3 regions of the Phyllobacterium sp. 22229 genome follow, and region 1 is predicted to be linked to each of the others. Evidence: riboswitches for the same ligand, from Rfam matches in the RefSeq annotation. Region 1 holds a riboswitch; each other region holds the start of a gene.
What was found. Region 1 has a riboswitch for thiamine pyrophosphate ahead of thiC (phosphomethylpyrimidine synthase ThiC). Riboswitches for the same ligand answer to the same signal wherever they lie in the genome.
Positions count from the first base shown of each region.

Region 1 (6,559 bases):
CCGCATCGCCATGGCAGGCGCCAGCAAAAATCCGTGCCGGTACATTCCGTTGATGCTGATCACCCGGCCATCGCGCGTCACGCGCGGAAAATTATCCGCATAGGCCGGGCGCACGCCCACGCCGGTCTCGATGATCGCCGCCTCGCCAAAGGCCGGGTGCAGGCTGTAGGCGGCATTGAGCAGTTCCATCATCGACCGCGCGGTGACCGGCCCCGTCGCATCGCTTTCGATCATCGTCGCGCCGACCATGAAGAGGTGATCGGCGCGCGGGACGATGTAGACGGGAAAACGCGGATGGATCAGCCGCACAGGCCGGGCCAGCGCGATGTCGCGGGTTTGCAGGATGAGCATTTCACCGCGCACCCCGCGCAGGTCCGGCTTGGCCGTGGAATAACCGGTGCAGTCGACAATGCGATCGAATTTGCCCTCGTCCCGCTCGTTCTCAAAGCGAACGCCGGATGCGGCCAGCTTCGCCGCCAGCGCCGTCAGGGCGCGGCGCGGATCGAGATGCGCTTCGTCCCTGAAAAACAGCGCCCGGCGGAAGCGTCCCGCAAGGTCAGGTTCGAGACTGCTCAGTTCCTGCGCGTCTAAGCCGGCAAAACCCGAGGTGCGCGAACCAAAACGGTCGAGTTCCCCGGCGTCGCGCGCCGGCGCCAGCACCAGCGTGCCGTTGCGCGTGACACGTCCAGGCAGGGCCGCCTCCCACCAGGAGGCAGCCGCCAGGCCGAGTTCCAGCACCCGCTCCTCCGCGCTTTCCCGCTCGCAATAGGGGGCGAGCATGCCGCCCGCATACCATGAGGCGGTCGAGGACGTATCGCGGCGCGGGTCGAAGACGGTCACGTCTGCGCCCCGCGCCATCAGTTCATGCGCGGCGGTAAGCCCGGCCACGCCAGCGCCTTTGACAAGGATACGCATCAGAAATCGTCACCCGATGCCGGTATGGGCTCACTAGCCGATTTCAGCGGCATGTAGAGATCGCCGCCCTGCCGGAATTTTTCCGCCATGGCTGACATGCCCTCCTTCTGCGCTTCGGCGCGGATGTCGTGGGAAATCCGCATCGAACAGAATTTCGGCCCGCACATCGAGCAGAAATGCGCCACCTTGTGCGCCTCCTTCGGCAATGTCTCGTCGTGGAACAGCCGCGCCGTTTCGGGATCGAGCGACAGGTTGAACTGGTCTTCCCAGCGGAATTCGAAGCGCGCCCGCGACAGGGCATCGTCCCGCACCTGCGCCGCCGGATGGCCCTTGGCAAGATCGGCCGCATGGGCGGCGATCTTGTAGGTGATCACCCCGATCTTCACATCGTCGCGGTTGGGCAGGCCGAGATGCTCCTTCGGCGTGACATAACAAAGCATGGCGGTGCCGAACCAGCCGATCATCGCCGCGCCGATGCCCGAGGTGATGTGATCATAACCCGGTGCGATATCGGTGGTGAGCGGTCCCAGCGTGTAGAACGGTGCCTCGCCGCAGACGGCCAGCTGCTTGTCCATGTTCGCCTTGATCTTGTGCATCGGCACATGGCCGGGGCCCTCGATCATCACCTGGCAGCCCTTGGCCCAGGCAATCTGCGTCAGTTCCCCCAGCGTTTCCAGTTCGGCAAATTGCGCCGCATCATTGGCATCGGCGATGGAACCCGGACGCAGGCCGTCGCCAAGCGAGAAGCTGACATCATAGGCGCGGCAGATATCGCAGATTTCCTCGAAATGCTCGTAGAGGAAACTTTCCCGGTGATGATGCAGACACCACTTGGCCATGATCGAGCCGCCGCGCGACACGATGCCGGTGACGCGGTCGACGGTCAGCGGGATATAATGCAACCGAACACCCGCATGGATGGTGAAATAATCCACGCCCTGCTCCGCCTGCTCGATCAGCGTGTCACGATAGACCTCCCATGTCAGGTCTTCTGCGATGCCGCCGACCTTTTCCAGCGCCTGATAGAGCGGCACCGTTCCGATCGGCACCGGCGCGTTGCGGATGATCCATTCGCGGATATTGTGGATGTTGCGGCCGGTCGACAGATCCATCACTGTATCGGCACCCCAGCGGATGGCCCAAACCATTTTCTCCACTTCCTCCGCCATGGAGGAGGTGACCGCCGAATTGCCGATATTGGCGTTGATCTTGACCAGAAAGTTGCGGCCGATGATCATCGGTTCGAGTTCGGGATGATTGACATTGGCCGGAATGATCGCCCTGCCCCGGGCAATCTCCTCACGGACGAATTCCGGCGTGACATGATCCGGCACCGACGCGCCGAAGGAATTGCCGTCGCGCTCCAACTGCGCTCTTGCGGCGTCGCGGCCGAGATTTTCGCGGATCGCCACATATTCCATCTCGGGCGTGATGATCCCCGCCCGGGCATAGGCAAGCTGGGTGACGGCTTTATCGCCCTTCGCCCGCAGCGGCCGGTTGCGCACCGGAAATTCCGGTGTCAGCCGTTCGCCGGTGACGAAGCCATTGTCTTCAAGCTTGACGTGGCGGCCGTCATAGGCGGCAAGGTCCGCATGACCGGAGAGCCAGCTCGCACGGAGGCGCGGCAGGCCTTTGGCAATGTCGATGACAGCATCGGCATCCGTATATGGCCCGGACGAATCGTACACCGTCACCGGCGGCTCGCCCGCCGTCGGGTGCACCGATATCTGGCGCAGCGGCACGCGCAAATCCGGATGGATATGGCCCGGTTTGTATATCTTGATCGAAGCCGGCAGCGGTCCTGCCGAAACGGTTGGGGTAATTGCGGTCATCATCAGGCTCCTAGGCGGTTAAGCGTGGAAACCCAGTTCTGTGCCGGAAGGATGAAAAGAGATTGCGAATCCGGATACGGATGTGCCGAGGCTGACTCGCATGACTTTCGCACCGTCCCTACGCCAGTATGAACTGGATCAGGTTCAACGGGTCACTGCGCTGCAAAAGCCAGCAGAATCTCAGCCCCTTGTCGGGACCCCCCTGGTGAATGTCTTGAATTGAACGCCCGATCCGCCATTTGTCAAGCGGATCGGTAAAATCGTGTGCGTGGCGCCCTGCTGTTTCCGGACGCCTTTACCGGATCAGGACGCGCGCAACGGCTTCAACGCATTGCTCCACTTGAGCAATTCGCCAAGCATGGTGTTGGCGCTCGCCGTCACCAGTTCATTGGCCTGGAAGACGCCTTCATCGTTGATGAACTGCTGATACGCCGGAACGGGAACGCCTTCGGGGATGGGAACCATGCGCAGGCCGGAAATGAGGCCCTTGACCGATTCGACCGAGCGCAGGCCGCCCGACACGCCGCCATAGCTGACGAAACCGACCGGCTTGTAGTTCCACTCCTGCCAGAGATAGATGATCGCATTGGTCAGGGATGGCGGGGCGAAATAGTCATATTCCGGCGTCACGAACACGATTGCATCGCCCGCCTCGACCAGCGCGCTCCACTTTTTCGTGTGCGCATGCTCGTACTTCTTGGCGCGCGGGTGGTTGGGTTCGTCGAAAACCGGCAGGTTGAGATCGGCCAGGTCAATCAGGACGGGTTCGAACTGGCCATCCTGTTTGACGAAGTCATGGAACCATTTCGAAACCGGCGAACCGGCGCGGCCCGGGCGGGTGCTGACATGGACGATGTTGAGCTTGGGTGCCATTGAAAGGTCTCCATAAGGCTTGAATATCATGGAGCATGCATAGGCGCGGCGTGATGCAACGCACAAGAAGGCACTTTTTTGAAACCGGGTAATATCGATGTGAAGACGACAGTTACGGCGGAGTCTTCATAAAACGAAACCCGCTCCAGCATGGCGTGCTGTGCGGGTTCTGTCGCGTTTTGCAAGGACCGGAAACTCCAGTCATTGATTATCGGTTGTTGTTGAAATCGCTGGAAGCGGCGCCTGGACGGGCAACGCGTTCTTTCTTCTTCGGACCAGGAAGCAGACCTTCACGCTGTGCCTGCTTGCGCGCTGCCTTGCGGGCGCGGCTGACGGCTTCAGCCTTTTCACGGACACGGCGCTCGGATGGCTTTTCAAAAGCCTGGCGCGCCTTCATTTCGCGAAAGAGACCTTCGCGCTGCATCTTCTTTTTCAGGACCCGGAGGGCCTGTTCAACATTGTTATCACGGACGAGAACTTGCAATCGTTTTCCTTACCCATGCTTGTCTCGTCTTGCGGACATAAGCGCCACAATCAGACAAGCGTTTGATGAATTACCACAACGGCAATCCCGAGAAGCGCGGACTTTATTCATTCCCGCGCTAAAAATCCAGTGCACGGGCGCAGTTTTACTGACATGCACTGTATTTCATCCCGGCAAATTCAATATTTCCGCCGGGATGAACCTGTCATTCTGCCAAATCCGCCCTATCGGACGGATTTTCCGCAGGGAATCAGATGGCAGCGGTGATGATGATTTCGACGAGGTAGTCCGGTGTCGCCAGCTTGGCTTCGCCGGTGGCGCGCGCAGGTGTGTTGGCAGGATCAACCCAAGCATCCCAGACCGCGTTCATTTCAGCAAAGTCCTTCATGTCGGCCATCCAGATGATGGCCTGCAGGATCTTGGACTTGTCGGAACCGGCTTCCTTCAACAGGCGCTCGACCGAAGCCAGAACGTCCTTGGTCTGCTCGGTGACGCTTTTGCCCGGCGTGCCGACCTGTCCTGCAAGATAAACCGTGTTGCCATGGATAACGGCCTGGCTCATGCGTGGGCCGACTTCAATACGACGAATGCTCATAGAAAGCTCCTCTAGCAGTTTGGATAGATCGATACTGGACAGGCATATAAGAAAAAAGGGCCATCCGGCCCTATTCAAGGCGTTATAGTTGGGACCCGCCGGAAAGCAACAGAAATCATCGTTCAACCCGTGGTTTTCACGTGCCTTGCCCTCTGACACGAGCCGCCCGCGGCCGTTTGCATCTGCGTTCGCTGCACCGGTATTAACCACGGGAAAGAAGGGCAAATGATCTGACGCAAATGGGCTTATTCTGTCGTTATGTGTCTTGCAGCATCACCGCGCCGCTGCATACTCGGCCATGCGGCGGTAGCAGCGCTCTTGACGGCGACGACCCGCACCAACCAACTGCAAATCACTATTAATTAAACTTTATACTTGCATCACTAGACAACATTACGATTATGTAAGAGAATCTTAAACAAAATTCGACGGGAGTGATAAGTAATTGATATATCCATTCGTTGAAAACATAAGATATGGCGACAGATCCTTGCCGTTTTGTATCGCCGATGAGATCGGATATCATTGGTACGTTGCAGTTGGTAACAACTATACTGGATTTCGCGAGCGTTGCATTTACTTGATCGAACCAGGCTCGCATGTTGTTGACTGCGGCTCCCATCATGGATTGATGACTGTGCTGTTCGGCCAAAAGGCGGGTCCCGCCGGCAGGGTGACCGCTTTTGACGCACTGCCATTCAATGCGGGTGTCGTGCAGCGCAATGCCGAGCTGAACGGGCTGGCAAATGTGGTAACGCATGGCAAGGCCGTCGGGCAGAAGACGGGCACCCACAAGGTGCTGGCCCCGCACAGCAACGTCATCCTCAACGATATCAATGTGCATGCTCCCGATGGTGATCTGGTCGTCGAGGTCATCGCGCTTGACGATGCGGATCTCGGCAAGGTGGATTTTCTCAAGATCGACGTGGAAGGACATGAGGTTGCCGCCCTGAAGGGCGCCCGCGGCGTGTTGCAGCAGCTGCCGTTTATCGACATCGAAATTCACAACTTCATGCAGGTCGACGCGCGTGCCCACTGCTTTGCCATCATGGAAGCCCTGCCGGCCGGCGGATATGTTTTTTCCATCGACGAGGATCCCGAATGGCACGAGGCGCATGAGATCGACATGAATTACCTCATCGGCCTGCCCAACCCTCATCTTCTGGCCAAGCCAAAACAGCGGATGCTCTAAAATCGCGGTAAAATGAGAAAACCCCAAGTCATCGATATGACCTGGGGTTCTGATTGGTGGGCACAGTAGGGATCGAACCTACGACCCGCTGATTAAGAGTCAGCTGCTCTACCAACTGAGCTATGTGCCCGTCAGCCGCTTTGACGACCGAAGGTGGGGGCTCTATAACGGGGCAAATCCGGCCTGTCCAGCCCTTCTTGAAAACTTTATGTCAGCTTTGAACAATAAGTTGTTTAAACAAAAAGCTGTCCCTCTGCCGTCTTGACCGCCGAACCGCCGATACGCCCGCCGGCAAGCTTCTGGTCGGCGATATCCAGCTCCAGCCGCAAGCGCGATGGACGGCCCATTTCCTGGCCCTGCTCCAGCCACAGCCGCAGCAATCCGTCGAGCGGCCGGTCAAAGTGCTGGATGGCGCCAGCAAAAGCTGCCGTGGCGGAACCCGTTGCCGGGTCCTCATAGGTGCCTTCGTCGCTGACAAACATCCGCGCATGAAAATTGCTGTCGTGCAGCGTCGTTTCGCGGCAATAGACGTAAGCGGGCAGCTGACGCCCGTCGATCACAGGCGCAGCCTTTTTCATGGCGTCCTGATTGATTCGAATCCGCCCGGCGGCGGCCAGCCCGTGAATCGGGATCAGCAGGTAAGGCACGCCCGCATCCCAGACGGTCGG
Region 1 covers NZ_JBQEPA010000013.1:150,116-156,674, reverse strand. The annotation lists gene thiO (glycine oxidase ThiO) at 1-915, opposite strand, end outside; gene thiC (phosphomethylpyrimidine synthase ThiC) at 915-2,747, opposite strand; TPP riboswitch at 2,845-2,961, opposite strand; gene ACTJJ7_RS17275 (NADPH-dependent FMN reductase) at 3,051-3,620, opposite strand; gene rpsU (30S ribosomal protein S21) at 3,829-4,104, opposite strand; gene ACTJJ7_RS17265 (RidA family protein) at 4,355-4,699, opposite strand; gene ACTJJ7_RS17260 (FkbM family methyltransferase) at 5,145-5,891, shown strand; tRNA gene ACTJJ7_RS17255 (tRNA-Lys) at 5,946-6,021, opposite strand; gene ACTJJ7_RS17250 (PhzF family phenazine biosynthesis protein) at 6,125-6,559, opposite strand, start outside.

Region 2 (6,559 bases), on a different contig from region 1:
CCTTTGCCGTTGCGGCGGGCATGCCGTTGAATGTCGTCGCCTTGACGCTGGCATCGTCAAGCCCGGTCACCCAGCCGCTGCGCATATAGTCGACCATCGACGTCTTGCCGGAAATCTGGGTTCCGTCGAAGCGGATCGCGACTTCGCCGGGGCCGGTTGCCATGACGGCTGCGGCTGAGTTGTCGATGACAAAGCCGTCCGGCACGGTGAAACTGACGCCGAGCAGCGGGTGCACGAAGGTGCGGCCACGGACATAGCCTTCTTCCGGCGTGTCGCCATAGAGCAGTCCGTCAACGCCCTGCAGGAAGGAATCGCGGTCCGTCGTGCCGACGCCGGGCGCACCGATCTTGCGGGCATGGCCGCGCGCCAGCTCGATGCGCTGCGGCGCGGAGGGATGGCTGGCGAGGAAGTCGAGGCTGGCATCGGTCGCCCCGGAGACATTGCGGAAATCCGCATAGGCCGCCATCGACTGCAGGAAGCGGGCCGCGGCAAAGGGGTCGTATCCGGCTTCGCCGATCATCTTGATGCCGATGGCATCCGCCTGCAATTCCTGATTGCGCGAGAACTGCGCCATGCGCAGCTTGCCGCGGATGAGCGCCTCGCGGCCCGCCTGATCGTCCTGCAGGACCTCAGAGACGACGCGGCCGGCGATGACGGCTTCCGCCTCGCGCTGCTGGCGTTCGATGCCGTGATTGGCGATCACATGGCCCATTTCATGGGCGATGACGGCGGCAAGTTCCGCGCTGTCATTGGCCAGAGCGAGCAGGCCGCGGGTCACATAGAGATAGCCGCCCGGCAGCGCGAAGGCATTGATGTTGGGCGAATTGAGGATGGTGATGCGGTAGGTATGGGTCGGATTGTCCGATACGGTGGTCAGATTGCCGACGACCTTGGCAACCATGCGTTCGAGCTTCGCATCCTTGTACTCGCCGCCATAGGTGGCAAGGATGCGGGGATGCTGTTCGGCACTCAGCTTGGCCAGCCGGTCATTCTTCGAAACATTGTCGACGATGACTGGGCTTGATGATGGGCCGAGCGCATCTTCCTTGGTGACGTTGAGCACCTGGCAACCCGACAGGAAGGCGAGCAGCAGCGTTGTCGAAATCACGGTCGTGCTTCGTACTGCCGGATGAAACCGTCGATTGCCGATGGGGAAAATGTGCGAGCCCAGAATCATGTCCTCATGTCGTGCGGCGCCGGTGCCAACGCTAAAACCAAGTTCTCACTCGTCTTTTGCCTGCGGAATCGGTGTGCTTACTTTCTAGCTAGCCCGTTGAGCAGGCCGGGGCAAGAATTACATTGATTTCTTATGAGGCCCATTGAGTACAAAATATGTCAAAGTGATAACTCTTGCGAGCCGAGATATTTTCGCAACAGGGAAGGGCCTTTGGCCGCGAGCAATTCTCCGGCGGGACCCGATGCTGCCACGTGGCCATTTTCCAGAAAGAACAGTGTCGATGGTATACGCAAAGCATCGTCCGGATGATGGGTGACCATCACAATGGTCATCCCAGTATCTTTTTGCAGTTGCCCGACCAGATCAAGCATTTCATGGCGCAATGCTGGGCCGAGAGAAGCAAAGGCTTCGTCGAGCAACAGTACAGGCCGGTTGCGCACCAGCGCCCGGGCAATGGCCACGCGCTGGCGTTCCCCGCCCGACAGTGCCGCCGGTTTGCGCGTCTCCTTGCCCGCAAGTCCGACCTTGGTGATGGCGTCGTGGACCGCCTGCCGATCCGCCGCGTCGAGGCGCAGGCCCGGCCGGCGGCCAAGACCGACATTGGCGGCAACGTCGAGATGGGCAAAAAGATTGTTGTCCTGAAACACCATGGAAACCGGGCGCCGGGACGGTTCGACATGCGTGACATCGGCACCGCCGATCAGCACGCGGCCGGAGAGCGGCGTCTCGAAACCGGCAATGAGGTTGAGAACCGTGGATTTACCCGCACCGCTCGGCCCGATGATGGCGGCAATCGAGGACGCTTCGATGGCAAGGTCGAAACGCATGGCCATATCGCCATAATCGAAACGAACGGCATCCAGCCGGATCGCGGCGCCGCCGGTTGTGGTCTTTTCCGTTTGTTCAACCATCTCTTGCATTGTCCTGTCGGGCGAGGCTGGCCGCACCACGGTCGGCTGCAACCATCAAGAGCAGGCACAGGGCACCCAGGATCAGGGCCAGTCCCGCCGCATCCTGTGTGCGATAACTTCCCATGCGCTGCAAGAGCAGGAACGGCAGGGTCTGGATGGAATCACTGCCGAACAGCGCGATGGTGCCAAGATCGCCGAGCGACAGAGCCATGGCAAAGGCGAAAGCGACACCGATGGGCAGGCGCAAGGCCGGCCAGTCGATCAGGCGCAGCCGGTCCCAGCCGGTGATGCCGAGCTGGAGGCAAAGCCGGTTGTGGCGGCTTGCCGCTGTATCCCAGGCCGGGCGCAGGATGCGGAAGGCAAAGGGCACGGCCATGGCGGCATTGACCCCGATGACCATGACGGGCGCAAGGCTGAACGGATCGAGCGCATGGCGCGAGAGGATGAACCAGCCGGCGCCGATGACAATGGGCGGCACCACCATGATCAGGCTTGCCCCCAGATCCAGTGACCGTTCGAACAGGCGAGGCGCAACCGTTCGCCGCCGGCTTTGCTGATATTCCCGGGCCATCACCAGCGACAGCGATATGGCGAGGGAGAGCAGGGCCGCGGCCGCGCCAAGCACGATGCTTGTCGCAATGGCGCGCCAGACCGTGGCTTCGCTCAAGAGACGCGCCAGGTCGGCGCCAAGCCCGGCGACAACGGTTCCGCCCATGGGCAGGCCGACGAAGAGCAGTCCGAGCAGAATGATGGCTGTGTTGGCGCATTGCGCTGCACGGCTTGGCTGCTCGAAGCGCCGCGTGGCCGTCTGGAGACTGAAGCCTTCCTCCGCCGGTTTGCCTGTCAGGCCGAGCAGCAGCAGGACGGCGATGGTCAGGCCCAGCTGCAGCAGGGTGAGCGAGACGGCGCGGGCAATATCGAAGTCGAAATGCAGGGACTGGTAGATCGCCACTTCCAGCGTGGTGGCGCGGGGGCCGCCGCCCAGGGTCAGCACGATCGTGAACGAGGTGATGCAGAGCATGAAGATCAGCCCGGCAATACCGGACAGATTGCGGCGGATGACGGGCCATTCGATCAGGCGAAAGCGAGCCCAGCCGCCCATGCCGAGCTGCGCCGAGAGCTTCCAGTAATCCGGCGGAATGGAATCAAGGCTTGCCAGCACGAGCCGGGTTGCCAGCGGCAGGTTGAAAAAGACGTGGGCGAGAAGAATGCCGGGAAGCCCGTAAATATTGGGTGGGGTGTCCAGGCCGAGGCTGCTGAAAGCAAAGGCCAGCAGGCCGTTGCGGCCATAGATGCTGGTGATGCCGAGCACTGCGACAAGCGCGGGCAAGGCCAGGGGCAGGGCAAACAGGCGCAAAATCAGCGCGCGGCCGGGAAAGGCGGGATGTTCATGCAGGGCACGCGCGAGCGGAATGGCAAAGGCAACCGCAAGCAGCATGGACAGGAGCGCCTGCAGCAGCGTGAACCGGGCCACACGCCACAGATAGCTGTCGAATGCGGCAAAACCTTCCACGCCGCCGCGCAGCGCTTCGGATGCGAGACTGAGCAGTGCGCCACCCGCGAGTGCCGCCAGAAAGGCGAGGGCGAGCGCCCCCGCCCATGGTCTGAAACTGCCGGTGGCAATCACAATGCTACAGGCTCATGGCCGCGAGCCATTCATCGATCCAGGCTTTACGGTTCTTGGCGACTTCCTCGGACGGGAAGGCCAGGGTCTTGACGGGTTGAACCAGGGTTTCGAAGGCCGGGTTCAGCGCGTCGGTGGTCTTGGCGGCCGGATACATCCAGTTGTTTTCAGGAATGGCATCCTGGAACGCCGGGCTGGTCATGAAGGTGAGAAACTGCGCCGACAACGGATTTTTGGCCCCGTTGACGGTCTGGGCAGCGACTTCGACCTGCAGGTAATGGCCTTCGCCGAACGAAATGGCCTTGTAGCGGTCCACACGCTCGGCGATCAGGTGATAGGCCGGGGATGTGGTGTAGGACAGCACCAGCGGTGCTTCGCCCTTGGTGAAAAGGCCGTAGGCTTCCGACCAGCCGGGCGTGACGGTCAGCACCCGGTCTTTCAGCTTTGCCCAGGCCTCTCCCGCCTTGTCGCCATAGACCGACTTGACCCAGAGCAGCAGGCCAAGGCCGGGCGTCGAGGTGCGGGGATCTTCGATGACGATCTTCTGCTTCGGGTCGCCTTCGACCAGTTCCTTCAGGCTTTCCGGCGGGGTCTTCAGCTTCTCGGAATCATAGATGACGGCGAAATAGCCGTAGTCATAGGGAACAAAAATATCATCGGTGTAGCCGCCGGGGATGCTCACGGCTGACGTGTCGATGCCATGCGGGGCAAACAGGCCGGTTTGCCGGGCCTCGTAGGTCAGATTGGTGTCGAGGCCGAGCACCACATCCGCCTTGGTTGACTCGCCTTCCAGCTTGATCCGGTTGAGCAGGGCGACACCATCGGCAACCGCCACGAATTCGACCGTGCAGGCGCATTGCTTTTCGAAGGCTTGCTTGACCTTCGGGCCCGGACCCCATTCGGCGGTGAAACTGTCATAGGTATAGATGGTCAGCTTGCCTTCGGCCTGTGCCGTGCCAAGGGGAATAAGGGCGAACAGAGCGGTCACGACGGCCGCTGTCTTTACAATAGTCTCGAATGGCCGCATCGGCGCCTCCTATCAGCAGTGTTCAAAAGGATTGGTGCGCCGGCAAATCTGCCGCGTCTAATCCCTCCGCCGGTACAAACCGGATCAGGTTCCGCGGGTTGGCAGGGTTTCCCCTTGCGCCTCTCAGCCGGTCGATCGGACCGGCACCCCGTTAGAGCACGACAAGGATAGAGCTTCGGCCAGAGCCGTGCAAGCGGTCGATGCTTATGAAATCTTTATGTTTTGCCGGTTCTGCCAAATCGAAAGCTGATACTGGCGCGCCTATTGTCCCCAGCGAAAACATCCCGTGCGGCTGTTTTCCGATGGAAAGGGTCAATCATGTTTCGTGGTCACGGTTTTTATCATTCCCATGTCAGGGTGCAGCACAATCCCGGCGTGCAGAATGCGCCCCGCAAGGCGATCCTCCTGCGCCGGCGCCGGCAGAAATTCATCCCGGAGCTTTATCCGAGCCTGTTTCTGGCCATTGGTGTGGCGATTGCCGGCATGGCCGCGATTGCGCTCGGGCGCTTCGTTTAACCGCGAATCACGGATGCCCTGTGCGGCCGGCTTTTGCCATGCTATGGCCGGTGCATGAGCAAATTCGTTCTTCTTCTTGGCGGAACCGTTCACGTCACCGACCGTCTGCGCCATCTCATTGCCGGAGCACGCGTTCTGGCTGCCGATGGCGGCATCGCCCATGCACAGGCACTGGGCCTCGAACCGGAATTGTGGCTGGGCGATTTCGATTCGACATCGCCCGCGCTGGCCGAACGCTATGCGCATGTGCCGCGTTCGGTGTTTCCGGCGGCCAAGGACATGACCGATGGCGAACTGGCGCTCAATGAGGCCTACCGGCTGGGTGCCACCGAGGTGATTCTGTGCGGCGCCTTTGGCGGTGAACGCACCGACCACACTTTGCTGCACCTGACCATGGCCACCCGCCATGCGGCGGAAGGCCGGAAGATCATTCTTTCCAGCGGAAGTGAGGAGGCGCATCCCCTGGTTGCAGGGGATTATGCGTTCGATTTTGCCGACGGTACAGTATTCAGCATTGTGGCCTTTACGTCCCTGCGCGGATTATTTATCCATGGTGCGCGATGGCCGCTGGAAAATATGGAACTTTCTTTCGGTTCATCGCTTACAGTGTCGAATGCCGTGTGTGGAAATCTCCACGTATCGCTTCGTTCAGGCAATGCCGTCCTGATTGCTGCACCGTAAAATTGCGAAACGCTTGTAAAACAACGCGGAAAGTGCAATTCTTGCGGCACAGCATTGGGGACGCAAGCTGGTTAGTTTAGTTTTGAAACGGGAGAGGTCTTCCATGTTGAAAAGTTTGTCGACAGTCGCAGTTGCCGCGCTTCTGGCATTTTCGGTAGCCGGTTGCACAACAAGTGAACAGCGTACAGCGGGTTATGGCGTTGGCGGTGCAGCACTTGGTGCTTTGGCTGGTGGTGCAATCGGTGGTGGCCGTGGCGCACTGGCCGGCGCTGCCATTGGTGGTGTTGGTGGTGTCGCTGTTGGCGCTGCAACGGCCAATAATGACGGCGGCGGCCGCCGTTACTGCACATACGAAAACCGTTACGGCGAACGCTATCGCGCGCCTTGCCGCGGTTACTAATCGTTCCCCATCAGGGAAAGCGGAACAGGCCGGGAAACCGGCCTGTTTTTGTTTGCCGGGTTCATGGGCTGATCTTTGTTCTGCCGCATTAAGCCCGCACGATATGGCCGCTATATTCATGTTGAGAGGATTTACGATGAGTTTTCGTTTGACCGCTATTGCGGTTTCTGCGCTCCTGGCCATGTCACTGGCCGGCTGCGAAACGAGCGAACAGAACCAGCGG
Region 2 covers NZ_JBQEPA010000005.1:190,959-197,517, forward strand. The annotation lists gene ACTJJ7_RS08120 (M48 family metalloprotease) at 1-1,093, opposite strand, end outside; gene thiQ (thiamine ABC transporter ATP-binding protein) at 1,336-2,088, opposite strand; gene thiP (thiamine/thiamine pyrophosphate ABC transporter permease) at 2,081-3,715, opposite strand; gene thiB (thiamine ABC transporter substrate binding subunit) at 3,720-4,739, opposite strand; TPP riboswitch at 4,784-4,900, opposite strand; gene ACTJJ7_RS08140 (hypothetical protein) at 5,058-5,255, shown strand; gene ACTJJ7_RS08145 (thiamine diphosphokinase) at 5,310-5,936, shown strand; gene ACTJJ7_RS08150 (hypothetical protein) at 6,040-6,336, shown strand; gene ACTJJ7_RS08155 (YMGG-like glycine zipper-containing protein) at 6,473-6,559, shown strand, end outside.
Region 2: another riboswitch for thiamine pyrophosphate. It lies ahead of thiB (thiamine ABC transporter substrate binding subunit); the one in region 1 lies ahead of thiC (phosphomethylpyrimidine synthase ThiC).

Region 3 (6,559 bases), on a different contig from region 1:
AGCCAGCGCACCCAGATCGGCGTCACCGCCGATGGCATCGACGTCGACAATGGCGTTCAGGCGGAAATCTACTTTTGGCATGGTCTTTTTCTCCGAATAAATCGTTTCACTGCAGTTCAACGGCGAGGTTGTCCACCTTGGGGACGGATTTGATCAGCCCTGCCTCGTGCATGAACACGCCGAGCCGTTCATAGCGGCTGCGGTCGAGGGCGGCGGGACGCTTGGCAAAACGCGGCAATGTATCGGTCCAGGCCTGCCGGTTGAGCGCATTGTCGAGATCGGGATAGGCCTTGATGAACAGCGACCAGGACTCATCGGGATGGTTGGTCAGGTAGATCGCGCCCTTTTCCACGGCGCCGATGAAACGTTTCAAACGGTCGTCTTTCGCCAGGTCGGGATGCGTCAGGAAGATCAGCTCGTCATAGACGGGAACACCATGCTCCTCGGGAAAGAATGCCGTTCCCTTGTGACCTTCCTGCGCCATCTGCGTCAGCTCGAAATTGCGGTAGCCGCCCACCGTGGCATCCACCTGATTTGCGATCAGCGATGCCGACAGGGCGAAGTTGACATTGATCAGCTCGACATCCCCAGCCTTCAGGCCTTCGGATTTCAGCATGGCGCCAAGCATGGCATCTTCAAAACCGGCCACGGAAAACCCGACTTTCTTGCCCTTCAGGTCCTTCAGGCTCTTGATCGGGCCATCGGCGAGGACCGTCACCGTGTTGAGCGGTGTTTCCACCAGAGTACCGAAGCGCACCAGCGGCAGGCCTTCATCATGGCTGAGATAGAGATTGGGCTGATAGCCGATGGCGACATCCGCCTGCCTGGCTGCAACAAGGCGCGGCGGCGCGGCCGGATCGGCCGGCGGGATCAGATCCACGTCCAGTCCCGCTGCGCTGAAGAAGCCTTTTTCACGGGCGACGACGAGCGGCGCATGGTCGGGATTGACGAACCATTCCAATAGGACAGACAGCTTGTCTGCGGCGGCGGCAGGAGATGCGAGGAGCGACAAGGCGGCCAGCAGGATGATGGCGGGGGCAAACGCGCGGCGGCGAAACATGGATATTCCTTTATCAACGGGACGGGAAAACGGGATGGTCATGATGCCTGTACCCACGGCGTGAGACGTGCAGCGAAGGCATCAACGAGAAAACGCAGAACGATGGTCAGAACGGCGAGGATGATGAGGGCGGCAAACAGCGTATCGGCCTGCATGCGGGCATTGGCCTGCAGCATGACAAAGCCCAGTCCGCGCGAGGCACCGACCCATTCGCCGATCACCGCGCCAATGGGGGCAAAGACCGCCGCGACACGCAGGCCTGAACCGAGACCGGGCAAGGCGCTGGGCACGCGGATGAGGAACAGCGTCGCCAGCGGCGTTGCCTGCGTCAGGGCCGCGGCATCCAGCAGGTCCTGACTGGTCCGGCGCAGCGCATCGGCAAAGGACGAGGCAACGGGGAAGAAGATGACCAGGCTGGCCATGACCACCTTCGATGCGAGGCCGAAGCCGAACCAGAGAACCAGAAGCGGCGCAATGGCGAAGACCGGGAGCGCCTGCAGGACCAGCAGAAGCGGCCAGACGATCTGGCCAAAGCCCGGCAGGCCGGCCACCAGAAGCGCAACGAGAATACCGGCCATGACGCCAAAGAACAGCCCGAGCCCGATCTCCAGCAGGGTGATGGCGGCGTTGGTCAGAAGATAATGGTGCTGTTCGGCGAGGGCGGCAATGACCGAGCCGGGACCGGGCAGGATGAAGCGCGGCGGCTGCAGCGCCCAGACCACAAGCTGCCAGCACGCGAGCACGGCCAGCAGGGCACCGGCGATGCGGACAAGCATGCGCATGACGGGCCGTCACAGACGGGATGATTGGCGGTTCAGCGAAAACGGCATCTGCAGGACTCCATCAAACGTGTGGAGATCCGGATATGTGCGAAGACAAGGCAGAGTGCGTGAAGAATGCTCAATTCCCGTTCCTACGCCGGCATAACCCGGATCAGGTTCAAGGGTCCAGCTCGACGCTATCTCAGCACTGTACAGTGCCCCCCTCGGAATGAAGTCATGATGGAGCGGCGGGGGCGCAAAGTCAATCGCGCCGCTTTTGCATTTGGAAATTACTGCGTGAGCCGAATTTTTGAGTAATCGAACGCACAACCGGTTTTGAGCGTATACTCAAAGTCTGGCGTACCGCCGCCGCCATCTTCCCAGCCATGTCTTCTTGTAGAGCCGTCGCAACTCATGAGATCATTCATGATCACCGGCTTCCCCTCCCTTTCCGTGGTGGATTGAGCACCGTCGAGGGCCAGACGCCACGCGTCGTTTGCCCTGTCACTTCTGACCAGGAAAGCATTCGCGTTATCTTTGAGTGTCTTTTCCTGTTGAAACGTCAGATTGTCCGGGGTGGGCGTTATCTGATCGTTGGAACTGGTAGATGTTCTGCAAGTCTTGCTGACGTTCTTTTTGCCGACAGGACAACCGTCCTTCTTGACGACCATGGTGAAATAGAAGGTCTTGAATTTTCCCAACGAAAACGTTCTGGATTGTGCATCTACGGGTGGTATCGATGTTCCCTTGCCATCGGTCTGGCTGGCATTGGTGTATTCGAGAGCCGCCACTTCCTCCTCTGCGCCATTTTCTCTGACAACCATCACCGATATTCTTTTATAATAAGTTCCCTTAACCTTTGTGATGGTGAAGGTGGCATCAACCGGCGTCAACGCTCCGGATGCTATCGACGTGGTGCCAATGTCCATCGAATTCAGATTCAACACCTGCATGAAGGTTGTTTGCATCGGCCGCGCAACAGAGAGTTTGATCCGTGCCGGGACATCGTTCGTCACCGTCACATTGTAGGTAGCACCACTGCTGTCGAAGTCAGGAACGTTCGCACGCAAGCTTTTTTGAATGCGGCTCTTCACATCATCAAGATTGTTTCCCTTATAGGTCGATGCGCCCCACAGAACCGCGGCGTCCGCTGCGTTCTGTAGTTCGGCACGCTGACTGCTTGCACGGGTATAATCAACGGCAAGACCGGTTATGCCCAGAAGCGGGACCAGCAGCAGACCGAACGTCATTGCCGTGGCGCCACGCTTGTCTTTCAGGAATTGTTTGAAGTTTCTCATAGCCCGCTCCGGTTGTTGAGCGGACCATGAAGGCCATGCCGTAAATGCCTGCTTAGCAAAATCGTTCAGATTGTCTCAATCTGCGATAAGTCATGCGCCATGGTAAAAATCCCATAAAGCACGGCTTAGGCGGCAGGCGTGCCCGGCCGCACGAATCCCTCGCTGGCGACGAGCAGATTGCGCGTATAGGCCTGTGTCACCTTGCGGGCGGCAAGATCCGCGGCGGAAAGGCGTTCCACCTCGGCGCCATTCTGCATGACCATCAGCCGGTCGCACATGTGGGTGACCACCGCCAGATCATGGCTGACCATCAGGAAGGTCAGCTTGCGGTCGCGGCGTATCTGTTCCAGCAGGTTCAACACTTCGGCCTGCACGGAGGCATCGAGCGCCGATGTCGGTTCGTCAAGCAGCAGGATCGACGGTTCCAGGATCAATGCCCGGGCGATGGCGACACGCTGGCGCTGGCCGCCGGACAGCTGATGCGAATAACGGAAGCGGAAACTGGAGCCGAGCCCCACCTCATCGAGCGCGCGCAGAATGCGCTTTTCGATGTCGGCAAATCCGTGGACTGCCAATGGTTCGAGCAGCAGCCGGTCGACGGTCTGGCGCGGATGCAGCGAGCCATAGGGGTCCTGGAACACCATCTGCACTTCACGGTAGAACGCCTTGGTGCGCTTCCCGTCCAGCCGTTTACCGTTCACGCTGATCGAACCGCTGCTGGTCGGCGCAAGCCCGGCAACGGCCCGCAGCAAAGTCGATTTGCCGGAGCCGGACTCACCGACGAGCCCGAAGGATTCACCCGGCATCACGTCGAGGCTGACGCCCCGCAAGGCGCGGAAGCGATCAAACGTGACTTCAAGCTTGTCGACGACAAGCGCTTTGGCGGGAGATGTTGTCATGCTGCCCACTCCGGCTTGCGGTCGAGAACAGGCAGAGGATGGGTATCGGCACCAATTTTCGGCATGCAGTTCAGAAGCCCCTGCGTATAGGGATGTTTGGCATTGTGCAGGTCCTTGGCGGCGATCTCCTCGACGATCCGGCCGGCATACATGACGATGACCCGGTCGCAGAACGACGAGACCAGCCGCAGATCGTGCGAAATGAAGATCAACCCCATGCCGCGGTCCCGCACCAGATTGTCGAGAATGGCGAGAACATCCAGCTGGACGGTCACGTCGAGCGCCGATGTCGGTTCATCGGCGATCAAGAGTTCCGGGCCGGTGACCAGCATCATGGCAATCATGGCACGCTGTCCCATGCCGCCCGATACCTCGTGCGGATGCAGATCGAAGACGCGCTCGGGGTCACGGATCTGCACGGCGGCCAGCATGTCGAGCGCGCGCTTGCGCGCCTCGGATTTGCTGACCTTTTCATGGGTGCGCAGCGTTTCGACAATCTGCCGCCCGATGCTCATGACCGGATTGAGCGAATATTTCGGGTCCTGCAAAATCATGGCGATACGGTTGCCGCGCAGCGACCGCCGTTCGGCAGCCGAAACATGCAGAAGATCGATCCCGTCAAAATTCAGCGTCTCGGCGGTGATTTTCGCATGCGGCGGCGTCAGCCCCATGATGGCGCGCCCGGTCTGGGACTTACCCGAACCGGATTCGCCGACAATGCCGAGACGTTCGCGGCCGAGCGTCAACGATACGCCGCGCACGGCATCGACCACCCCTGTCCGCGTCGGAAACTGGACCCGCAGGTCCTTGACCGTCAAAAGCGTGCTCATTGGTTGTTGCCTCGCGGATCAAGCGCATCGCGCAGGCCATCGCCCAACAGATTGAAGCCAAGGCTGACGATCAGGATGGCAAAGCCCGGTGCTGCGGCAACCCACCACTGATCCATGATGAAACGGCGGCCCGACGCAATCATCGCCCCCCATTCCGGCAATGGCGGCTGAGCGCCGAGACCAAGAAAGCCAAGACCCGCGGCAATCAGGATAATACCGGCCATATCCAACGTCACACGGACAATCAGCGAGGACAGGCAGAGTGGCATGATGTGCCGCAGAACGATGCGGACCGGCGAGGCCCCCATCAGGCGGACGGCTGCAATATAGTCGGAATTGCGAATCGTCAGTGTTTCGGCCCGCGCAATACGGGCATAGGGTGGCCAGGATGTCACGGCGATGGCAAAGACCGCATTTTCGATGCCAGGTCCCAAGGCTGCGACCAGCGCAAGTGCAAGAATAAGCTTTGGGAAGGCCAGAAAAATATCGGTGAGACGCATGAGGATGGAATCGACCCAGCCTCCCGCATAACCCGCAGCGGTGCCGACGATCAGGCCAATGGGCGCTGCGATGATCGCTACGAGTATCACGACATAGAGCGTGAGGCGCGAGCCATAGATCAGGCGTGAGAGAATATCGCGGCCCTGATCATCGGTGCCGAGCCAATAATCACCACCGGGTGGCAACAGGCGCGCATTGCGCAGGTCGCCGATAACGGGTGAATGTGGTGCAAGAACATTGGCCAATGCTGCAACCACCAGCAGGGCGACGATAATGGCAAGGCCGGCAAGCGCCAGCCGGTTGCTGGCGAAGCGGCCCCACACCAGATAGGCGCGGCCAAGCCTTGCCTGCAGGCGCGATTGCGGGCGGTCACTCATCAGCCACTCGCGGCGTGACATGGGTGGAGGCGGTGTTTGGATCGTCTGGCTCATCGTGCGCGCGTCCGTGGGTCAAGCGCCTGATACAGAAGATCAGACAGGAGATTGATGGCAATGAACACTGCGCCAATGATAATGGTGCCGCCAAGGACCGCGTTCATATCCGCGTTTTGCAGGGAATTGGTGATATACAGGCCGAGGCCCGGCCACGAGAAGACGGTTTCGGTCAGGACTGAACCTTCGAGCAAATTGGCATAGGACAGGGCAATGACCGTCACCAGTGGCACGGCGGCGTTGCGCAAGGCATGGGCCCAGATGATGCGGGTTTCCGACAGGCCCTTGGCGCGGGCAGCAACGATATATTCCTGCTCCAGTTCATTGAGCATGAAACTGCGGGTCATGCGGCTGATATAGGCAAGCGAGAAATAACCAAGCAGCGACGCGGGCAGGATAATGAACGAGAAGATGTTCCAGAAGGCATCCCAATTGCCCTGCAGCACCGCATCAAGCAGATAAAAGCCGGTGATGGGGGTAAAGGTGTATTCATAGATGACGTCGATGCGGCCCGGCCCCGAAGTCCAGCCAAGCTTGGCGTAAAAGACCAGCAACGCCAGCAATCCGAGCCAGAAGATTGGCATGGAATAGCCAATAAGGCCGATAAGACGCACGATCTGATCGATCAGGCTGCCACGTTTGACGGCGGCAAGGACCCCAAGCGGTACACCAAAAAGGGTGCCGATGAGCGTGCCGAACGTGGCAAGCTCCATGGTGGCCGGAAACACCCGGCGAATATCGGTCATGACCGGATTGGAGGTCAAAACCGAACTGCCGAA
Region 3 covers NZ_JBQEPA010000023.1:19,799-26,357, reverse strand. The annotation lists gene thiE (thiamine phosphate synthase) at 1-81, opposite strand, end outside; gene ACTJJ7_RS23020 (ABC transporter substrate-binding protein) at 107-1,060, opposite strand; gene ACTJJ7_RS23015 (ABC transporter permease) at 1,099-1,842, opposite strand; TPP riboswitch at 1,954-2,056, opposite strand; gene ACTJJ7_RS23010 (TadE/TadG family type IV pilus assembly protein) at 2,112-3,119, opposite strand; gene ACTJJ7_RS23005 (ABC transporter ATP-binding protein) at 3,245-4,018, opposite strand; gene ACTJJ7_RS23000 (ABC transporter ATP-binding protein) at 4,015-4,848, opposite strand; gene nikC (nickel transporter permease) at 4,845-5,780, opposite strand; gene ACTJJ7_RS22990 (ABC transporter permease) at 5,777-6,559, opposite strand, start outside.
Region 3: another riboswitch for thiamine pyrophosphate. It lies ahead of ACTJJ7_RS23015 (ABC transporter permease); the one in region 1 lies ahead of thiC (phosphomethylpyrimidine synthase ThiC).